DNA from 3 places in the Sporacetigenium mesophilum DSM 16796 genome. Region 1 is predicted to be linked to each of the others. Evidence: riboswitches for the same ligand, from Rfam matches in the RefSeq annotation. Region 1 holds a riboswitch; each other region holds the start of a gene.
The links. A riboswitch is a leader RNA that binds a small molecule or an ion and turns the genes downstream of it on or off. The one in region 1 is predicted to bind lysine.
Positions count from the first base shown of each region.

Region 2: it holds a riboswitch for lysine, as region 1 does, so the genes downstream of both, BS62_RS05000 (YfcC family protein) here and BS62_RS10810 (acyl-CoA dehydrogenase) in region 1, are expected to answer to the same signal.
Region 3: it holds a riboswitch for lysine, as region 1 does, so the genes downstream of both, BS62_RS03015 (APC family permease) here and BS62_RS10810 (acyl-CoA dehydrogenase) in region 1, are expected to answer to the same signal.

Region 1 is NZ_JCANUR010000013.1:29,986-37,734, reverse strand. Features, by position in the region: gene BS62_RS10820 (electron transfer flavoprotein subunit alpha/FixB family protein) at 1-552, opposite strand, end outside; gene BS62_RS10815 (electron transfer flavoprotein subunit beta) at 570-1,352, opposite strand; gene BS62_RS10810 (acyl-CoA dehydrogenase) at 1,369-2,508, opposite strand; lysine riboswitch at 2,636-2,814, opposite strand; lysine riboswitch at 3,008-3,187, opposite strand; lysine riboswitch at 3,331-3,509, opposite strand; gene BS62_RS10805 (class I SAM-dependent methyltransferase) at 3,667-4,422, opposite strand; gene BS62_RS10800 (GNAT family N-acetyltransferase) at 4,456-4,920, opposite strand; gene BS62_RS10795 (hypothetical protein) at 4,958-5,146, opposite strand; gene BS62_RS10790 (GNAT family N-acetyltransferase) at 5,187-5,702, opposite strand; gene BS62_RS10785 (GNAT family N-acetyltransferase) at 5,774-6,196, opposite strand; gene BS62_RS10780 (hypothetical protein) at 6,306-6,470, opposite strand; gene BS62_RS10775 (metallophosphoesterase family protein) at 6,626-7,366, shown strand; gene BS62_RS10770 (ABC transporter substrate-binding protein) at 7,420-7,749, opposite strand, start outside.
Region 2 is NZ_JCANUR010000003.1:172,769-180,517, forward strand. Features, by position in the region: gene BS62_RS04990 (diguanylate cyclase domain-containing protein) at 1-123, shown strand, start outside; gene BS62_RS04995 (hypothetical protein) at 225-449, opposite strand; gene BS62_RS05000 (YfcC family protein) at 626-2,029, opposite strand; lysine riboswitch at 2,127-2,302, opposite strand; gene BS62_RS05005 (cupin domain-containing protein) at 2,391-2,654, opposite strand; gene BS62_RS05010 (MerR family transcriptional regulator) at 2,771-3,535, opposite strand; gene BS62_RS05015 (peptide MFS transporter) at 3,683-5,083, opposite strand; gene BS62_RS05020 (helix-turn-helix domain-containing protein) at 5,352-5,894, opposite strand; gene BS62_RS05025 (YhfC family intramembrane metalloprotease) at 5,927-6,703, opposite strand; gene BS62_RS05030 (fascin domain-containing protein) at 6,900-7,403, opposite strand; gene BS62_RS05035 (fascin domain-containing protein) at 7,485-7,749, opposite strand, start outside.
Region 3 is NZ_JCANUR010000001.1:590,686-598,434, reverse strand. Features, by position in the region: gene BS62_RS03020 (amidohydrolase) at 1-1,535, opposite strand, end outside; gene BS62_RS03015 (APC family permease) at 1,548-2,939, opposite strand; lysine riboswitch at 3,060-3,242, opposite strand; gene BS62_RS03010 (prolyl-tRNA synthetase associated domain-containing protein) at 3,333-3,821, opposite strand; gene BS62_RS03005 (GyrI-like domain-containing protein) at 3,916-4,539, opposite strand; gene BS62_RS03000 (glycine betaine uptake BCCT transporter) at 4,690-6,192, opposite strand; gene grdH (betaine reductase selenoprotein B) at 6,256-7,566, opposite strand; gene BS62_RS02990 (glycine/sarcosine/betaine reductase component B subunit) at 7,578-7,749, opposite strand, start outside.

The sequences.
Region 1 (7,749 bases):
TTCTTCTATGTTTCCAGATCTACTTTCATCTTTAGCAAGCTTTTGCATAACCCCTGGTCTTACTGTAGTCATTTGTGGTCTGTGATCTGGGCAAACTATTGTAGCCATTATATTTCCACCAAATGCTGGTCTTGTCATAAGTAAGTTATTAGTTTCTTCATCTATATCAAGTGAAGTACAGTCTGCTGTAAGTCCTGTATGTACTCTAGCAGAAACTCTAGGTGCTAAGTCTCTTCCTATTGCAGTTGCTCCTATTAACATAGCTTCAGGCTTTTTATCATTTATAAGAATTGTAAGTGCTTTTGTATAAGGTTCTGTCATGTATATATCAAGTGCCTTATCATCTACTACGATTACATCATCCGCTCCGTATTGTATAAGATCATTTGCCTTAGCTTTTATTTCGTGGCCTAATATTACTGCTGTAAGTTTAGAACCTAATTTATCTGCTATTTCTCTTCCTTTTCCTAAAAGTTCTACTGATACACTTTGAACTTTTTTATCTCTTTGCTCTACGAAAACCCAAACGCCTTTATATTCTGAAATACTCATATTTAGCCCCCCTTAAGTTATATAATGTATTTTTCCTTTAGTTTTTCAACTATTATTTGTGCTCCTTCTTTTGCATCTACATCAAATACTTTACCAGCAGATTTTGCTCCCTTAGTAAATGATTTTTTAACTTTAGTTGGAGAACCTTTAAGACCCATATTTGCCATATCAACTTCTATATCATTAACATTCCATATTTCTACTTGCTTTTCTCTATAAGCATCAAATATGCCTCCTACACTCATGTATCTAGGCTCATTCATTTCCTTTAATGTAGTTATAAGACATGGAGTTTTAACTTTTATTTTGTGGTATCCATCTTCAAATACTCTTTTTAATACAAGATCTTTTTCATATACATCTAGATCTTCTACGTAACTTACGTGAGGTATTTGTAAATGTTCTGCTATTTGAGGTCCAACTTGTGCTGTATCCCCATCTATTGCCTGTCTTCCAGCTATTATAAGATCATAATCTAATTTTTTAAGTGCTCCTGCTATTGTACTTGATGTAGCCCAAGTATCTGCTCCTGCAAATGCTCTATCACTTAAAAGTATTGCTCTATCTACACCCATTGCAAATGATTCTCTTAATGCTTCTTCAGCTTGTGCTGGTCCCATAGTAATTACTGTAATATGAGCTCCTATTTCATCCTTAAGTCTTAAAGCAGCTTCAAGTCCACTCTTATCATCTGGATTTATTATACTTGGTATCCCATCTCTTATTAATGTTCCTGTTTTAGGATCAAGTCTAACTTCTGTAGTATCTGGTACTTGTTTTATACAAACAACTATATTCATCTTTAATCCCCCCTATTTATTTAAGTACGTTTGCTGATATAACCATTCTTTGAACTTCTGAAGTTCCTTCATATATTTCAGTTATCTTTGCATCTCTCATCATTCTTTCAACTGGATATTCTCTTGTATATCCATATCCACCGTGTAGTTGTACTGCCTTTGTTGTAACTTCCATTGCAGTTTCTGAAGCATATAATTTCGCCATTGCAGCTTCTAAAGAATAAGCTACTCCTCTATCCTTAGCTTTAGCAGCCTTGTAAACAAGTAATCTTGCTGCTTCAGTTTTAGTGCTCATATCTGCAACTTGGAATTGAGTATTTTGGAAGTATGATATTGGCTTTCCAAATTGTCTTCTTTCTTTAACATAAGAAACAGTTTCATCTATTGCTCCTTGAGCTATACCTAAAGCTTGAGCTGCTATTCCTATACGTCCACCGTCTAGCGTTTTCATAGCTATACCAAAGCCTTTACCTTCTTTACCAAGTAAGTTTTCTTTTGGAATTCTGCAGTTTTCAAATATAAGTTCACAAGTTGCAGACCCTTTTATACCAAGTTTGTGCTCTTGTTTTCCTATGCTGAATCCTTCAGTTCCCTTCTCAACTATAAATGCTGATATTCCTCTTGTTCCTTTAGATTTATCTGTCATTGCCATAACTATGTAAGTTTCAGCATATCCAGCATTAGTTATAAATATCTTAGAACCATTTAATATGTATTCATCTCCATCTAAAACTGCTGTAGTTTGTTGTCCAGCAGCATCTGTTCCTGCATTAGGTTCAGTTAATCCAAATGCCCCTAATTTTTCTCCCTTTGCAAGTGGAGTTAAATATTTTTGTTTTTGTTCTTCTGTTCCAAATTCATATATAGGTGCTGCACATAATGAAGTATGAGCTGAAACTATTACCCCAGTAGTTCCACAAACCTTAGATAATTCTTCTACTGCCATAGCATAAGCTAAATTATCTGCACCTTGACCGCCATATTTCTTAGGAAAAGGTATTCCCATAAAGCCATATTTCGCTAATTTTTTAACAGTATTTATTGGAAATTCTTCCTTTTCATCTACCTCTTGAGCAAAAGGTTTAACCTCTTTGTCAGCAAATTCCTGATACATTTTTTGGAGCATGTTATGCTCTTTTGAAAAACAAAATTCCATTGTAATTCCCCCTTTGATTATTGGACTATATTGTTTGTGGTTATGAATAAAAGACGTTGAAAGATTTCCAGTACTTTTTCCTGCAATAGAAAAAAGCTACTCATGTAATGAAAACCCTTCTTTTCACTACATAAATAGCTCTCCATAATAAACTATGGCAGTTATAGGGCATTTCTGCTCTATACCCAAGAACACACTTAAGAACAAATATATTCTTTCGGCAAAGAAACCATTCACCTTTAATATCGGAGGTTCTTCTCCTTAACACCTAAAGGTTACCCTTTTCTTCGCACCTCTATTTATGATAATTTTTAATTTTTCCTTTATTCATAATCTTTATTTATTACTTGAATTTATTGTAAATCATTGTCTAAAGTTTGTCAATCATATTTTTACAGTCGTAATTTTCAGAAAATACCGCAATTTAATATATGTATATGTAGTTAATTTTCTTATAATTTAAAAGAGCTATTTATGTAATGAAAATCTTTATTTTCACTACATAAATAGCTCTCCATAATAATCTATGGCAGTTATAGGGCATTTCTGCTCTATACCCAAGAATACACTTAAGAACAAATATATTCTTTCGGCAAAGAAATCATTCACTTTTAGTATCGAAGGTTCTTCTCCTTAACACCTAAAAGTTACCCCTTTCCTTTGCGCCTCTATTTATGTTAATTATTGTTTTTATAATATTCTCAATATTCTTAATCTAATTATATATCTACAGTTATATTTTGTCAATTAATTTCATGGAAGTTTTTAGAAAATATTAGAAATTAAAAAAGCTATTTATGTAATGAAAATTTTTATTTTCATTACATAAATAGCTCTCCATAACAATCTATGGCAATCATAGGGCTTTGTGCTCTATAACCAAGAACATACTTAAGAACAAATACATTCTTTCGGCAAAGAAATCATTCACCTTTAGTATCGGAGGCTCTTCTCCTTAACACCTAAAAGTTACCCATTTCCTTCGCACCTCTATTTATGTCTAGTTACGTCACATTCCTATTGTTGTTTTTATTTGTAATTTTTGAAGTATCCTATGTTTTTATTATATATTTTTATCCATATATTGTCAATATTGTTTCATATTTGATTTTTTAATCATAATATATTTTTTGATTATTTTAGCCTATATTCATAATCCTATTTTTTAATTGCTCTCGTTGTATAGAAAGTTGGTATATTGAATTCATGTAGTTTACCTGCACCGTTTGTATCTTGATATATATCTGTTAGCATAAATCCTGCCTGTAATTGTCCACCTATTTGTTCTTCAATGGTATGTGAGAATTGAATTCCCCAGTCATTTTTTATTGAATCATCATACTGTTGATTATCCTTTAGCGGGTTAAATGGCAATTTATAGGTTACCTTTGTTTCTTCGTCATTGAAAATATAATTAATACCATTATCTAGTCCTGATAATAATATTCCGCCTTTTTTTAACACCCTATAACATTCTTTCCATATAGGAAGAACATCCTCAACATAGCAATTAGAAACTGGATGAAAGATCAAGTCGAAGGACGCATCCTCAAAAGGCAAAGGCTTTGTCATATCCGCCCTAACTGTTTTAATATCGTAGCTTTCTCTTTTCGCTACTTCATTTTCACTTAACAATTGTTTTTCTGAGTAATCCAATACCGTACACTTTGCACCTAATGCAGTAAATATAGGCATTTGCTGACCACCACCAGAAGCTAACCCTAATATTTTTTTATTCTTCATTTCACCAAACCATTCCTTTGGTACTGGTTTGGTAGGTGTCAGTAAGACAAACCACTCATTATTTTTAGCTTTTTCAAAAATATCGTGGCTAATAGGTTGGCCCCATTCCCAGCCTTCCTCAACCCACTTATCAAAAATTTTGGAGTTAATTTCTGTATAATTTTTATCCATATAAACCGCTCCCCTTTTTATATATTAATCAGTTTAATAAACATAAACTTCTGACTGCCATTTATCTATCCATCCATCATATACAAAACCTAATTTAAGCAACAAATTTTTAGAAGGAATATTTTCTTTTTCAGTCATGGCTATTATTTCACAGCCGGAATATTCTGCTTTAAGTTTTGGTAATAATACTTTCAAAACTTCACTTATATATCCTTTTCGAGAATGAACTGGATCAATAGTATATCCAATTGTAATAGTTTTTTCTTTTTTTACTAGATATAAATCTCCTAAAAGATTATCTGTGGTATTATGAACAATAGCAAGTTGAATTCCATTTTCAACATTTAAAGGAACTAATAATGCTTCTCTATATTCATCTTTAGTTAAATTCTTAAAACTTTGATGCTTCATCCACTCTTCGTTATTTCTATAAATCATGAATGAGTCTAAATCTTTTTCTTCAAAGGACCTTAATATACATCTATCCGTTTCAATCACAAAATCACCCCATTTTAAATTTTTTTGTAGCTAATGTTTACTGACTTTTATCTTTTCTAAATATTAAATTTGTTATAGTTCCTAAAATAAAAGCAGGTATTGTACTCAATATCAATATCCCAATTATAATATTAAACGATATATTATATACTTGAACTACAGGTAAAACTACAGAGATTATATAAAATATTATATAATCTAATTTTCTAAACGATGAAAAATTCATGTTATCCCCCTATCCTAAATACTTCATTAGCTACTTAATACTATATTTCTATCCAATATCTTTGAGTTGTTTCTCCGTCTTTAGTAACTTCATTTTCTAATACTCCGCCATTATTTATTATAGTTCTTGCTGATGCAATATTTTTTTTATTACAAATAATTAATACTCTTTTCATACCTAATCCTTCTACTATTGATAGTGCTAACGCAAGTGCTTGAGTTGCATATCCTTTTCTACGTTCAGAAGGCCTTATTCCATAACCTATATGCCCTCCATGGTTTAGTAAATAATCATTTAACTCATGCCTTATATGTAAAGAACCATAAATTTTCTTATTTTCATCTACTAAAAAATATATTGAAGCTGGGACAAAACCTTTGTCATATGCTTTATTAGTTTTTTGTTCACTCCATTTATTTATTAAATCCTTATAAATAAAATTACTTCTTATTGATGCAGACGGAATAATATTTTCTCCTAATTTCTCCCACTCGTCTATATACTCATTGTATTCTTTTTCTATTTCAAGATTTGGTTCTATTAACTTAAATATCACGAAACTCACCCCTTTATTTCATTAACAACTATGTAATAATTTATAGTTTAGATATAAACTAAATATAACTTTTATTCAGTAAAATTATTTTTCTTCATTTTCTCTGGGTTAAGAAATAAGGCCATTCCTGTTTTCATTTTTTTAAAATTAAGTTTTTCATAAAAAACTTCTTTGCCAGGGGCAGCATATAATATAAAGTTACATTGTGGTATACGTTCTACAATGCTATTTACAATTGTACTACCTATCTTTGTCCCTTGATATTGTGGTACTACTGCTACATCGTATATAGCAGCTTGATAAGCGCCATCTGAAATTGCACGACCAAAGCCAATTAGTTTATCTTCATCAAAGACAAATACAACAGTGTGGCTGTTTTCAAAGGCCTTCTTATGTATTTCCCCTTCAAAATATGCCATACCTACATTTTTTAATGTATTTGATACAATATCCCAATGTATGCCTTCACAATTATATTGAATTCTTAAATCCATTTATTCCCCTCCTAAATACCTTAAACAAATTTATTAGTTCTATTATTATATTATAAAGTATTACACAAAAAAAGACGACAATTGCCGTCTTATATTACTAATATATAAATTACTCTTTATCTTCTTCTAATGACTCATTCGTATCGTCTGCTTGGCCACCAGTTGTATTTTCGCCTTGTCCAGGATTTGATTGTTCATTTTGATCAATTGATTTGTTAGTGCATCCAGCCAAACTTAAAATTATTAATCCAATTAATGCTATTTTTTTTATCATTTTTATTTTCCTCCTAATATTGACTTTAAATATATTATTTTATTAATAATGTAAATTTATTTAACAGAATTTAGTTTAAATTGAAAGTTAAACCTAATAATTTAATAAGTTTTTGGAAATACATTAATATATAAATATATTAATCGGAGGTATTTATGAAAATTGGTTTAATAACTGATATACATGGAAATTATCCAGCTCTAAAAGCTGTATTAGATGATATTGATAAAAATAAAAATATAAGCGAAATTTACTGCACTGGAGATATGATTGGAATTGGTCCAAATTCAAATGAGGTGTTAAATACACTTTTTTCTAGAGATAATATACATATGACTTTAGGAAATCACGATGAATATGTTTTAGCCTTATTAAACAATGAAGAACATCCTCCTAGAGATAAGAAATCAATTGAACACCATAAGTGGATAGCTAATAGATTAGATAAATCTTTGGCATCAAAGTTAGAAAAACTACCACGTTTTATAAGAAAAACCTTTTATAATAAATCTGCATTGTTTTTACATTATCATATAAAATCAAATATGATAAATGAACACATTAGCAAAGATCCTTATCATGAAATTGTTCAGCCATCCCTTGAAAACCTTAATAATCTTTTTGATGAATGTAGAGAAGATATTATATGTTTTGGACATCATCATCCTCTCCATTTTTTCAAAACTGAAGACAAGATTTATTTAAACCCAGGGTCTCTAGGTTGTTATCACAAGCCTATAGCTCGTTATGCCATAATATCCTTTGATAATTATAGTGTAGATGTTGCACTTAGAGAAGTAGAATACGATAATACTGAATTTCTTCAGACTTTTAAAAACTTAGATATTCCGAATAAAGAATCTATTTTTGAAGATTTTTATGGAAATCAAATTTAATTTCCTTTTAATATAAAAATCCAGCAGTACTTAAGCTGCTGGACTTTTATATATTATTTAAATAAATCTTTGCTATTAACTTCTTTTTTAAGCAATTTCTTTTCTTTTAACCACTTAGCATTCTTAGTCCAGTTTTCTTCATCTTGGGTTAAGAATTTACCACTTTCATTTTCCATAAGAGGCATTAATATTTCTAAGCTCTTTTTTTCTATTTCTGAATCAAGTGGGAAGTTTTCATTTTGAACATTTAGCACTAAATCTAGGGCTTTATCAGGATTGCTCTTAGTATATTCAAATCCTTTTTTAGCAGCATCTAAGAAAGCTTGTATAGTCTCATTATTATTCTTAATTCCATCATCACTAGCTATAAATGCTAATTCATA
Region 2 (7,749 bases), on a different contig from region 1:
ATAGGGATATCTGTTTTTCCAAATGATTCAAATGATATAGAAAATCTTATGCGTTTTGCTGATAAGGCTATGTATTCTGCAAAACAAGTTAGTGGGAGCTCTTTTGAATTTTATTCAAAATAAAAATTCGCTACGCTCATGTCGCCAACGGCCTCGAAAAGCAGGTACGTTGCTCAAATTTAGTAGTTAAAAGGTTGTATCTAATTAGATACAACCTTTTAACATTAATCTTTATAATTTGTTAGTGTATTAACAGTAGCTTCTAAAGCATTATCTACTGCATGTAGGGCAGTTTGTATTTTTTGTTTGTTTTCTGGTTTTTCTACAGAATCTAAGGCTTTACTTAAACAATTTTTAGAATTTTGAAGTTGACCACAAACTTCGTCAACATATTGTTTTGCATTTTTATTTTGGTTATTTGGCATATTAATGTTCATATTCATATCCATAGTTATACCTCCGTAATTTTTTTATGCTAGTGGCACAATTTTATTATCTACTATTAACATAAAAAAATTCTTAGTATATTTTGTTTTTAACTTTTTGAAGCTGTTATAAATTAATATAATAAAAGACTCATCAAACGGAAATATAATTAGTTTGATGAGTCTTATTACTTTTTTATTTAAAATCCTATATATAAACTTATTGTTAAAAGTGTCATACATGCAACTGTTAATATTGATAATAATGGAGCTACGAATCTAACCCACTTAGACCATGGAATATTTGCAATAGCCAATGCTCCCATCAACACTCCTGACGTTGGAGTTATAATATTTATAAGTCCTGATCCAAATTGATAAGCAGTTACTATAGATTGACTTGATACATCAACCAAATCACCAAGGGGTGATAAAACAGGCATTGTAAGTGATGCAAGACCTGAACTAGATGGTATCAAGAAAGTTAAAGCTCCTTCTATAATCATAGTTAAGTTTATAAATACAGCTTTTGGTAGACTTTGTAATAAGTTTGCTGCTGAGTTTAGCATAGTATCTATTATAAATCCATTTTGAGCTACAATAACTATACCACGAGCTAGCGCTATTGCTAATGCTGCTGAAGCTAAATCCTTAGCACCATCTATAAATGAAATTGCTATTACATCTTCTTTAAGTCCTCCAGCTATACCAGATAAAACTCCTATTCCTATAAATACCATTGCTATTTCTGCTATATACCAACCTTGAGTAAGTACTCCCCATACCATAATTCCCATACCTACTCCAAATATTAAAAGAACTGATATTTCTCTTAATGTAATTTTCTTTATAGTTTCTGATGTAAATGCTACTTCATTATTTAAGCTTTTATCTATTTCATACACTATAGATGACTTAGGATTTTTCTTTACATTCTTAGCATAAACCATCATAAATGTTATCGCTATTGTCATAAGAACTATGAATATTATTGCTCTATACTCTATTCCAGACCCTGGTGTTATCTGAGATAATGCTTGTGCTATACCTACTGAGAAAGGATTTACAGTAGAAGCTGTACATCCAACTAATGCTCCTAAAAAAACAGTTCCTATTGCTGTCAATGAATCATATCCTAGTGATGTCATAAGAGGAATGAGTATCATATAAAATGGTAGTGTTTCTTCCGCCATCCCAAATGTAGTTCCCCCTAGTCCGAATAATATCATAGACACCGGTATTATAAAAACTTCTTTTCCTTTAAGCTTACTTATAACAGATCTTATTCCTGACTCAATTGCCCCAGTTTTATTTACTATACCAAAAGATCCTCCAACAAATAAAACAAATCCAACTACTTCTGCAGCATCTATAAATCCAGTTATAGGAGCTACAAATATATCGTCTATTCCTTGTGGATTTCTCTCAACAGACTGGTAGGTTCCTGGAACTACTACCATTCTGCCATCTACTTCTTCTCTAGAGAATTCTCCGCTTGGTATTATCCAAGTAAGAGCAGACATTATAACTATAAGGGAAAATATAATAGTATAAGTATGAGGTATAAATAATTTCTTTTTTGTTGCTTGTGCTACATTGTTCATGTGTTTACTCCTCCTTTAATAATAATATAAAAAGCCTTGAGCTTTTCACCCAAGGCTTTTTATAAGTACGCAAAAAATACGCACAATATAATTTCCCTTAAATGATAGCTCACCACAAATATTATTTGTGACAGTGATACATATATTCTATGCACCCCCAGCAATACAACCTTAAAGCATCAGTTGTACACTTCGGCGATCATCCCTTTCCCAGTAAATCATTGTGCTTACCTCATTACTAGTACTAATAAATCTCGCGCCTCTATCTTTTTATTCTTTTTAATATAATAGATAATATACCATGTCCTTATAGTATGTTCAACATATTTCTTTGTATTTCTACAATTTTACATTTTGATTTTTAATCATTAACAACAGGTATTAAAAACGAACTAACATAAAGATTATTATCTGATCTTAATGCATGCATTGTATCTGCAGGAACTATAAATGCCTCACCAACAGTTAATTTTATCTCTCTATCTTCTAAAACACCAAACCCTTCACCCTTAATACAGTAAAATATTTCATCATGTTTAGGATGTTTATGTAAAGGTACTTTCTTTTCTTGTGGAATATGATATACCTTTGTAACGATTTCATCTTTTATATTTTCTAAATTCATTTAGATCACTCCTCGATGTAAATATTATTTATTATATTATATCACATTTAATTTAAAGGATTATATATCTAAAAAAGCGATTGGTTACCCAATCGCTTTTTTTGTTAATACTATTTTTACTTTTGCATTCCAGTATATATAAAAACTGCATCCCTTAGAAACTCTGCTGTTCCTGGTTGTTCTTTGTCATAATACGCTGTAAATCTTTCATCATCTACATACATCTGAGCAACTCCTGCATGTGCTTCTTTAGTGTATCTATCCCAGTAAAAGCTTAGCCACTGACGATGTAAATCTACTGCCCTTTGTGCTAATTCACCTGCAGGGTCACCAGTTTTAAATGCTTCACTAAGAGTTTCATTAACCTCATTTGTAAGTTTTGTAATTTCATCATATTCTTCTTGAGTCATATTTTTAACTTTATTGTTTGATTTATTAACAGCTTCATCTCCGTATTTTTCACGGATTTCTTCTCCGTATTTCTTTTCATTTTCATCAACTAGTTTTTTCTTAAAACCTTCAAATTTTTCTTTATTACTCATAATAACACTCCTTTCTGTACATTCAATTGTTTTATCAACATTTGCAATTAACATATCTAACTGTTTTCTTTTTTCAAGGAGCTTTTCACGATGTTCTATAAGTGCTTTAGCTCCATCAAAAGAAGGTGATGTTACTATGTTTTTAATCTCATCTAATCCTACGCCTAACTCTCTATAAAATAGTATCTGCTGCAACATGTCGACTTCTTTTTGACCATAAATACGATATCCAGATGAATTAATTCTTGCCGGCTTAAGAATTCCAACTTCATCATAATATCTCAATGTCCTAGTACTAACTCCTGCCAGTTGACCTAGCTTTTGCACTGTATATTCCATGTTATCGCCTCCTCATAAATAACTATACACCCTTACGTTGCGTCAATGTCAACAGATATAAATAAGTTTTTTTATAAATTATAGCATATAAAAAAGCGACTGAACTTATTCAATCGCTTTTTTAGACTTACTAACATCTTATATAATTTATATTGCTTTTAAAGTATCAACTTTTTCTTCATCATCAGACATCATTGAAACAATCTTTTTATTAATAGCTAATATTACAACTGTTCCAACAACTAATACAATTGGTATAGCTATGAAAACTTGTATTAATCCCATTTGCTCTATTACAGCTTGTACATATCCAGCTGATTTGTTTGCAACGAATGTAGCTGCTGCCCAAACACCCATAAGTAATGATAAATATTTAGCTGGTGCTATTTTACTTACTAATGAGTTTCCAAGAGGTGAGAAACACATCTCCCCTATTGTTTGGAATACAACAAAGAATACTAACCATAATACACTTGCTTTTACAGTTGAAGGGGCACCTATTCCTCTTGTTACCTCAGCACCTATTACAAATACGAACGCTAATGCTAAGAATGTGAATCCTAAAGCTATTTTTTGAGGCATACTTAAGTCGCCTTGTGGTCTCTTAGATAATCTTGTCCATATTGCAGCCATAACTGGCCCTAAAACAACACATAATACACCATTTAATGTAGTTTCTATCCACATTACTGGTATTTCAAAGTTACCAACTGAAAGATCAACGAAATCTTTCATATATAATGCTAAAGATGATCCTGCTTGGTTATAGAACACCCAGAAGAATATAGAGAAGAACGATAATATGAATATAACTTTAACTCTATCTTTTTCCTTCTTAGTCAATGGTCTATCTGAATTTTTATTATCATTATTTTCAACTGATTTATCAAGCATTTTTTGAGGATATTTTCCTGCATCACCTAAATACTTCATTGATGATGCAAACATTATTCCTCCAACTACGTTTATTGCAGCTGCTAATAAGAAACATTGTCTGAATCCATATTGTATAAGTTCACCATTTTCTATTACAGCAAAAGTTTGAGTATATAATATACCTACTATTAATGAACCTAAAAATGCTCCTAAATTAACGAAAGTATATAATATAGAATAAGCTGCATCTTTTCTGCTATTATCATCATAAAGCTCTCCAACCAATGCATTTAAGTTACCTTTAAAGAATCCTGTACCTATAGATATTAAAATTATCATTGAATGAATCCATATTATACTTGTGGCAAAGAATCCTAATACATAGCCAGCTGCCATAATTAATGTACCTATAATTATACAATATCTAGCTCCTAACCATCTATCACAAATCATCCCACCAAATATTGGGGCTAAATATGTAAATGCTGTTAAGTTTGCTGCTATTGCTGCTGCATCAACATAGTCAATGCCTAATCCACCCATAGCTATTGTTTCTGCTAAGAATAATAACAGTAAAGTTTTTGATCCATAATATGCAAATCTTTCAAATGTAAATGTTAATCCACATATATATAGTCCTTTAGGGTGCTTTGCAGTTGTTGCTTGTCCCATTATGTCTCCTCCTTGTTTGATTGTAAGTCTTGATATGATACTACTATCTTTATATTTTGCATATTATAATTTATCACTTTTTATTATTGTTTTCAATATATTTTCTATCGATTTTTCATGATTTTTGTCGATTCGTTATAATTAAATTTAATTATTAATTTTTCATATAATTATTGCTTCTTTTCTCTCAATTTTACTCGTATTTACTTCAGTTTATAGCACAAATATAGCTGCACCTAAAATTAGATGCAGCTTTTAATATACAAAATTAATTATTACTGTCCTTAACTGGCATAATAATAGTTGAAAACTTTCTCAGTTTTCTTACTTCATTAGATTTATTATCTATTACTTTCTCAAATGCTTTAGACAAATCTTTAAGAAAATCTAAACATTCTTCATCACTTAAATAAATAGGAACACTTCTAAATCCAACTATATCTTTTTCTAAATCAATACTTTCTCCACTCATATAATTTTCAAAATCTGATAACAAAGATATCATATAATTATAAAATAAATCTAGTTTTACCTGTTTACTTCCATCAATTGCTTCTTCATTTACTTTACTATATGGATCTTCTTTTATTATATAAGTTTTTTCTAGAGTACCCCTTATCTTCTTTTCTGAATATACATCTATAATATTATCATTAACTAAAGCGTTTATATGTCTATACAAACTAGCCTTAGGAACATCACTTAGTTCCTGTGATATTTCTTTAACTGTTAATTTACCATTTTTTAATAATGTCTGAATTATTTTCATCCTTATTGGATGTAAAATGCTTTTAAATACTCTACTTTCCATTTTATCCCTTCCTAAACTTCTATTTATTTTAATTACAAATCTAAGTTTTTATCTTTGTATATTTTTTTTGATTTTTTTATATACATAAAAGCTACAACAGCAAATAATAAGATAACACCTTCTACTATCCATACATTGCCAATAACTTTCATTTGATAAAGTATGGCTGGTATATCAATGATAGCATGAAGAATAATTGCTACAAATAAATATTTTATATTTTCTATATTAATAGAATAAAGAACCAAAATTGAAAGAGCTATTTGTATAACTAAAGCACATAATCTTTCAAAACCTATAGCCAAAAATCCACTTGATGGTCCCGTTAACATAAGTTTTAATTCATTGGCAGTTTCTATAGGTATTTGCGTACCTATTAATTGGTCAAAGTTACCTGAGTTTATCATTATAGAAATAACCATATAGTTTACAACAATTAGTATTCCTAATAAGATAGCCTCTATTCCTCCGTGTCCAAGGCCAAAAGCTACTCCATCTTTCCACTTTCTATATCCCTTCAAGAATTTCTTGTAGACAATATATCTTCCTACTTCTTCAAAAATTCCGGCCATTAATATTCCATATATTCCAAATAACACCGGATTTTTTATTAGATTATTAGTTATAACTACATAATGTATTGCCTTTTCAAATACTTGGGAAAATAATATGAAACATATAGCACCAAATATAATAGGTTTATAACTAATATTTTCATTTTTTCTAAAATATATAACTAAACCAACAACTGCAATCACAACTATTATAGCTGATATTATCATATTTATCATAGAGTTTATACTAACCATAAGCATCCTCCTTATTATAGTATCATTTTAAATAATATTATCACTTTTGATAATATTAATCAATACTTATATATATGCTTACAAAATAAAAAATCTCTATTATATAGAGATTTTTTCTAAGACTAATTATTTCATATATATTACAAAAAATCAGAAAATTTCCTAGGAAATTATTTCAACTTTCAACAATATATTATTATTCTTGAGGAATTATTGTATATATAGTTCTTGGCCCTTGTACTATGCCATAACCTGTTAATATCCTAGGTTCAATATCTAAGGTTAGTAAAAAATAGTCTTTAACTGTGACAAAGCTCACTTTATCAGGTCTTATTGGAACCAAATCAAACTGTTCATTAGGACCTATTGTAGTGCTTCTTGCATCTACTCTGTCTCCGCCTCCATTTACTGCACTTACATAATTTCCATTAGCAGTTCTTATTGCGAATTTATTTCTATCTAATCCTTGTGGTATTAATAAAAAAGTCTCATTTGTGCCTACTGTAACTGAGTTAGCAATTAGATATTGACCACCACCATTTACAGCGGTTAAAAAATATCCGTCTTCAGTCTTTAGTGCAATCTTTTGTATTTTGCCTTGTCTTAAACCTATTAATAGTTGAACTATAGGAAGCCCCACTTGCTCTTGTAGAACAGGTGAAATAGGTGCTCCATTTTGTAGTTGTTGTCTATTATACATATATATTCTCCTTTTAAAAATAAGTATTAATATAATATATGTATAATAAATAAAATTGTAAGTTTAATTTTAACAATATATTTATTGTGCCTGTGGAATTACTGTGTATATAGTTCTAGGCCCTTGTACAACGCCATAACCTGTTAAAATCCTAGGTTCAGTATCAAATGTTAGCAAGTAAAAGCCTCTTTGTGTGGTGAAGTTAGCTTGGTCAGGTCTTATAGCACCAAGACCAAATAGTTCATTAGGACCTATTGTAGTGCCTCTTGCGTCTACTCTGTCTCCTCCTCCATTTATAGCACTTATAAAATTTCCATTAGCAGTTCTTATTGCAACTTTATCTCTG
Region 3 (7,749 bases), on a different contig from region 1:
ACTTCATCTATAGTAAATATATCTTTATCTAAAACTATTAAATCAGCTACATATCCTGGCTTTAATCTTCCTTTAAAGTCTTCTTTGAATTCATTAAAAGCACTACCATATGTGTATGCATCAATAACATCTTCTAGTTCCATCTTTTCATTAGGATAAAGGCCTCCCTCAGGACTTTGGTCCAATCTCATTCTAGTTACTGCACAGTATATATTAGGGAATGGGTTGCAGTTTTCTACTGGAGAATCTGAACTCATACTAATTGGAGCACCTAATTTGTATAAGGTATTAAAAGCATATGATGTAGATGCTAACTCTTTTCCTACACGATCTTCTACTATTTGAATATCATAGTCTAAGAAAATAGGTTGATACATAACAGGTATATTTAGCTTAGCAATTCTATTTAGCTGTTCCATACTACTTATTTGGCAATGAACAATTCCATGACGAAGGTTGTTATTTCCGTCTTTCATGGTTTTTTCATAGGCATTTATAACACTTTCTACAGCTCCATCACCAATTGCATGAGTTGCTACCCTAATTCCATTTTCTGTTGCTAAGTCAACTAAATCTTGTAATTGTTCATCACTTAATGCTGCTACGCCCCTAACTCCAGGAGCATCTTTATAATCATCTAACATTAAAGCTGTTCTAGCACCTAGTGAACCATCTTTGAATAACTTTAGTGCACCCTTTGATAAGAACTTTTCATCATATGCTCCATATTTATGCTCAGTTTGCAGATATGTTTTGAAATCATTTATATCTTGGAAATTATATTGATAACCATATCTTAACTTAGTTTTTTCGTCAGCATATATATTATTTATAATATCAAACATTTTCTTAAATTCTTTGCTCATAATGTCACATGATTGAATAGACGTTATACCAACACTTAAAGCGTAATTTGCGCCTAGTAAAAATTCTTTTTCTATATCTTCATCACTTTTATTAGGTATAGCTGAACGAATTAAAGCAGTGGCATTTTCGTTAAATACTCCATTTGGCTTATTATCATCTCCAAGTTCAATTACTCCACCATCTACAACAGTGTTTTCATCTACCCCTAACATCTCTACAGCCTTACTATTTCCTACTGCAACGTGTATACATACTCTATCAAATACTATTGGAATTTCTGTAGATATTTTATCTAAATCAAATCTATTTATTAATCTCTTTTCACCAGATACAAAATAATCTTGATTCCATCCACGGCCATATAATGCAGTTAGTCCTTTATTTTCTTTTATATACTTTCTACCTATTTCAATAATATCATCTATTGATCTTGCACTTGTTAAATCACATGAGCTTATTGAATCTCCAACTGATGCAATATGCAAATGACTATCGTTAAACCCTGGTAAAACAGTTTTTTCTTGTAAATCTATAATGTTATCAGAATTGTTTTTTAGTATTTCTTCATTAGTCCCAATTTCCTTAATAACTCCATTTTCAATTAAAACTGCTTCACAAAAATTATTTTTTTCGACATATATTTTTCCGTTTTTTAAAATTGTAATCATAAGACAATCCCCCTATTGAATGTTTCTTCTAGCTTTATTTTTTCTATCAAAGTATATATAAAATATTATACCAATTGCTGGAACAAGTAACCCTATTATTGAAGTTTGAGGATCTTCGATAAATGTATTTACCATTAACCCTAAGAATACTAAAGTTGTTAATATTACTGTAACAGGATATCCAATTACTTTGTAAGGTCTTTCAGCAGTTGGGAACTTTCTTCTATAAATCATAACTGCATATACCCCTAGTGTATTAAACAACATTCCTGAGAATACAACTAATGAAGTTAACTGATTTAAGTCTCTTAATAATACTAATACAATAGATATTATACATTGTACTATTAAAGCATTATGAGGAACTTTGTGTACAGGGTGTAATTTTTTAAAACTTTCAAAGAAGTGACCTTCTTGGCTCATTGCATAATACATTCTAGGGAATGCTAATATACATCCATTTAAAGCTCCAAACATTGCTATTACCATGCCTACTATAACTAATATACTACCTGTATTTCCCATTAACTTTTGTGCTGCATGTGTTCCTAAGTAATATTCATTGCTTGCTATTAAACTTTGAATTTCTTCAAAAGGTATAACTCTGTATATAGAATAATTGAATAATGTATATAATATCGTTATTGAAACTATTGATATAATTATTGCAAGAGGTAGGTTTTTCTTAGGGTTCTTTACCTCTTCAGCTACAGTATTTAAATTTGTCCATCCTTCATATGCCCACAAACTTGCAACAACTGCAAAAGCTACCATACTAATAATTGCTCCGAAGTTAAAATCGCCAGTTACTGGAGCTAAACTTAAATCAGGTGTTACCTTTCCAAATATAAGTCCTAAAACCATTATAATTCCAATAGGTATTAATTTTGCAACCATTGATATATTTTGAAGTCTAGATCCGAATTTAACGCCAAAATAATTTACAACTGTTAATATTATTATAAGTGCAATAGCAACAAATTTAACTGTCCATTCTCCCATAGGAAGTATTGCAGTTAAAGCACTTGGAAGTGCAATTGCCAGTGCTGCAATAGAACCAGGCCCTGCTATTAACCAGTTATTAAAACCACTTAAAAAACCAACTATAGGTGAATATGCTTTACTTAAATATACAGTAAGTCCTCCAGCTCTTGGGTCTGATGCACCGAGTTCTGCGTAACAAATACCACCTAATAACGATATTACTCCTCCCAAAACCCAAGTCAATAAGGCTAGCCCTAAACTCATTCCAGTTCTCATTAATACATATGAACCTAGATAAAATATTCCAGAACCAACCATTATACCGCCTAAAATACTTACTCCACCAAATAAACTAATTTCTTTTTTAAAACCCGAATCCCCACTTTGAATTTGTTGTGATTGTGCTGAGTTATTGTTCATTGTTTTCCTCCCATTTTCTTCCATATTAAAAAATTGTAATAAAAAAACACCTAACAGGCTTGTCAGGTGCTTATGTAAACATAGCAAAGCTAAAGACAATCCTCTCTCCTTTCTGGCTCAATGTGAGATAGCACAACATCAAAGTATCGAGCATATACAATGATGACAGTCCTGTACCTATTTGATACAGACCCAGCAACAGACTTTGGTATCTGATGCTTCGGCGGTGGCTCCTTTTACTATATGTCATAGGTTCCCGACCTCGATATAGTTACTCTTAACAACCGCGCCTCTACCTCACCCTTAAGGATGAGGATTTTTATGAAGTTTTGATTTTTTATAGCTTAACACTATATTAATATGTTGTCAACATTTTCTATATTACTATTTGTTCTAAATGTTCAAATAGTGAATTTTATTTCCATTTTGTTCCACTAGCTTTTTAAGGCCGTCAAAAGCAATCCAAACTGTCGCTGTATTTTCATTAGGATGAACACCAAGTTTTTCTTTATTTATCAAATCTCTATCAAATACAACCTCAACTAAATGATCTTCATCATTTACAACACCTAGAGGAGTTACGGCACCTTTACTAAGGTTTAAATATTTTGATAGTCTTTCTTCAGATGCAAAACTCAAACCAGTAGTCCCAAGTTGCTCTCTTATATTTTTTAGGTCTGCTTGCTTGTCCTTGTTTAGTACAACAAGAAAATGTCTTTTTCCCTTTGCATCTCTAATAAATAAATTCTTGCATACATCTCCATGATCAGAAATACCTAAATCATCCATTTCCTCTATTGTATAAACTGGTGGATGGTTTGTCACCTCGTATGAAATGTTTAATTCATCAAGTTTTTGAAATACCTTTTGTTGCTGTTCCATGTTATCCCTCCTATTTAATAAAATTCCCTAATACTATTATAACCTTTATTCCCAATTAATGGTACTTATATACTAATATTATATTCAATATAATCTAAATCTCTTTTACAGAAAATCTTAAAACAGTTTTTAACTTAGAACTCTCTGTTTTTCTTGGATCTGATAGATATATTTCTCTGTGAAGTTTACTAGCTCTTGTATACCCATTTTCATCACAAAACTTCTCCATTTTATCAAAGCTTTCAGGCTCATCATCAAAACTTCCTATGTGCATAATTTGACAACTTAATCCATCAGTTATTTCACCAAATACTAATTTATCAAGAAATGGATTTGACTTTTTCTTTTTTGTTTGTTCTAAAAATTTCTCAAATAATTCATTTGTCAAAAAATCTGGTTGTCTTATCATTATTGTGTATTTAAAATTATCCTTATCAGTTGCTGGCTTTGTCTTATCAATTAAGTCCCAAATTCCCTCAAGTGGAAAAACTGTATATTCATAGTATCCATTTGGAACGTAATTGCTTTTATATGACATTTTAACAGCATAACTTACACTATATAATGCTTCTGTTGCCTTTGCAAATTCCTCATTATTTGGGTTTCCACTACCACTAACCATTATATATGGCATCTTAGGAACATCAATAATTGTTGGCGTTGTTTTTGGTACATAAATGTGCTTATATGTTTTTCTATACTCTATCTTTTGGCTCATATTTGCGCTCCTTTGTATATTTTTAAGCGTTTTAATCTCTAGTTTATTATAACATAATTTGGAAATCCCTAACCTATATCTGTTAATAACTTTATACACTAAAAAGCGCCAGCACGATTAATAATAACCTTACTGGCACTTTATCAAATATTACTGTTCACTTTTTAGTGCTTTCCAGAGAGATACACATGCAAAAATCATTACAAAAATAAATGGGAACGCCGCAGCAACTGAAGCTGTTTGAAGTGCCTTTAATCCTCCTGCAAGAAGTAATGATGTTGCAAGAAGTGATTGAATTATACCCCATATAATTTTCTTTGAATTTGATGGATTAAGGTCTCCATTAGAGCTAAGCATTCCTAAAACAAACGTAGCAGAGTTTGCTGATGTTATAAAGAATGTGCATAACAAGAATATTGCAATAACTGAAAGTATTGTTCCTAATTTATAGTGACTCATAACAACAAAGAACCCTGTTTCAGGAAAAGCTGCAATATTTTTTAATGCTTCTATATCTAAAACACCATTAATTCCTAAATTTAATCCCATTGTTCCAAATGTAGCAAACCATATAAATGATGCTATTGATGGTGCAACTATAACACCTAAAATAAACTCTCTTATTGTTCTTCCCCTTGATATTCTAGCTATAAAAGTTCCTACAAATGGAGCCCATGCAATCCACCATGCCCAGTAAAAAATTCTCCAACTATTTAGCCATGAATTATCTCCAAAGGCTTCGATTTGTAAGCTATCTTGTATTATAGTCCCTAAATATGAACCGAGTCCATTAGTTAATGAATTTATTATTTTTACTGTGGGTCCTATAATTATTGCCAATAACAATAAACCAAATGCTAAATATAAATTTATATCTGATATTATTTTAATTCCTCTATCAATTCCATCAACAGCCGACCATATAACAATTACAGTTATAACTAAAATTATTATCATCTGAACTATTTGATTTTCAGGAATTCCAAAAACATATTTTAATCCGCTATTTATCTGCAAAGTCCCTATTCCAAGTGATGTTGCAACTCCTGCAACTGTTGCAAATACTGCTAAAACATCTATTGTTTTTCCAATAGGTCCCTTTACCCCTTTTTCCCCAATTAATGGCTCAAATATACTACTTATAAGACCTGGCTTGTTTTTTCTAAACTGAAAATATGCAAGTGCAAGACCTATAATAGCGTAGTTTGCCCATGGGTGAAATCCCCAGTGCATAAATGATGCTTTCATGGCAAAATTTGCTGCTTCTACAGTTCCAGGTTCTATTCCCGGTGGAGCTATAAAGTGTGAAATTGGCTCTGCTACACCCCAAAATACAAGGCCTATTCCCATTCCTGCTCCAAATAACATTGCAAACCATGAAGCTGTATTGTAGTCTGGTTTTGAATTATCAGGTCCAAGTTTTATGTTTCCATATTTACTAAATGCTAACACTAAAGCAAATATTACAAATATTAGCATTGATAATAAATATGCCCATCCAAAATTGTTACTTAAAAAACTAAGAAGTGCATTAGCTGTGTTACTAAAACTATCCTTTGCCAATATAGCCCATAATACTATACTAAATGTAATAGCTAAAGAAATATAATAAACTTGCTTATTAGGCTTTTCTATCTGTGTAGGCGTTCCCATATAATCTCCCCTTATCTTACAATAGGCATCGCCTTATAGGCGACGCCTTTTGATTGTAATAAATTATATTTTTACCTTAAATACAGTTTGATCGTTTATTTCAGTAGCTAGTGCATCTAATGCTACACCTACTCTATGGTAACGTAATTTCCATTGCTCATCCTTAGTTGTACTTGGGTCTCCTAATGGATAAGGTATTGAAATTGTAGGTACTATTCTATTTGATCCAACAGTTTTAGAAACAGGTATTAAGTTAGCCATTTGAACTATAGGGAATCCAGCTCTTTCTATTTCTTTTACCATCGTTGCACCGCAACGAGTACAAGTACCTCATGTAGAAACTAGGATTACTGCGTCAACATTATCCTCTCTTAGGAAAGGTACTATTTCCTTTGCCATTCTTGAAGCTTCTGCCTGTGTTGTTCCTGTTCCAACAGTTGAGTAGAAGTAATTATGAAGCTTTCCTATTTTTCCTTCACTTTCATATGCTTTTAATGCATCTATTGGAGTTATAACATTTGGATCTGCATCAGCTGCTGCTGGGTCAAATCCTGCATGTATAGTTTTATAAACTCCGCCAGCTAAACTATCAACACCATCAATACAATATCTACCCCATCTTGTTGCTGAAGCTGATTGAATTCTATCAGGATTATCAACTGGTACTATACCTCCAGTTGTAACAAGTGCTATATTAGCTTTACTTAAGTCTTTTACAGCAGGAGCTATTGGAACTCTATCTGCCATAACTATTTTAAGCTCTGTTTCGTATTTCTCTCCATTTAATTTTTTAAGTAACATATCAACAGCTCTGTCATACGCTGGCTTTTCATCTTTTCTCCAAACTTGATGTCTAATTCCCCTTGGATAATAGCTCTCTTCTTTTGCACCTTCTATTTCTTCACCTTTTAATATTTTGTTTCCAAGTGCTGCCATAGTTTTTATGTCTGATCTCATTTTTGCAGCGCTATTTCCACCTACTAATATATACATATCTTTTTTGAACATTTCAACACCAGGGTTTTCTACATGCATAGAAGTGATAACCGGTACATTGAATTTTTCTGCTACAGCCTTACAAATATGTCCACAAGCAACTCCATATCTTCCTGCTTGGAAAGCTGGCCCTGCTAAAAATATGTCAAACTCTTTATCTTCTAGAAATCCTAATATAGTATTAATTGCTTCTTCAGTATTTGAACCCATAAAGTTATCACCACATATTATTGTATGTGTAACCTCTGCATCTATTTGTTTATTAAGTTCCATAGCTGGACCTACTAATCCTTCTCTTATTTCTGGAACAAAATCTGCCTTATCTTCTCCCCCTACTTGCCCAAAGAATTGATTTATATAAAGTATTGCTTTTTTCATAATTGCACCCCCTAAAAATCCTTCATAATTTTAGTTGACCATCCTATTACTTGATCTCCACAGAACATTGCATTGTTTTCCATTATAATTGAACCATCAGGTCTTACAGAAGGCCCAAGTATTTCATCATCAGCCCATCCACCAGATACTCCGTCTCTTGCAAGGGCTTCAAGTTCACCAATA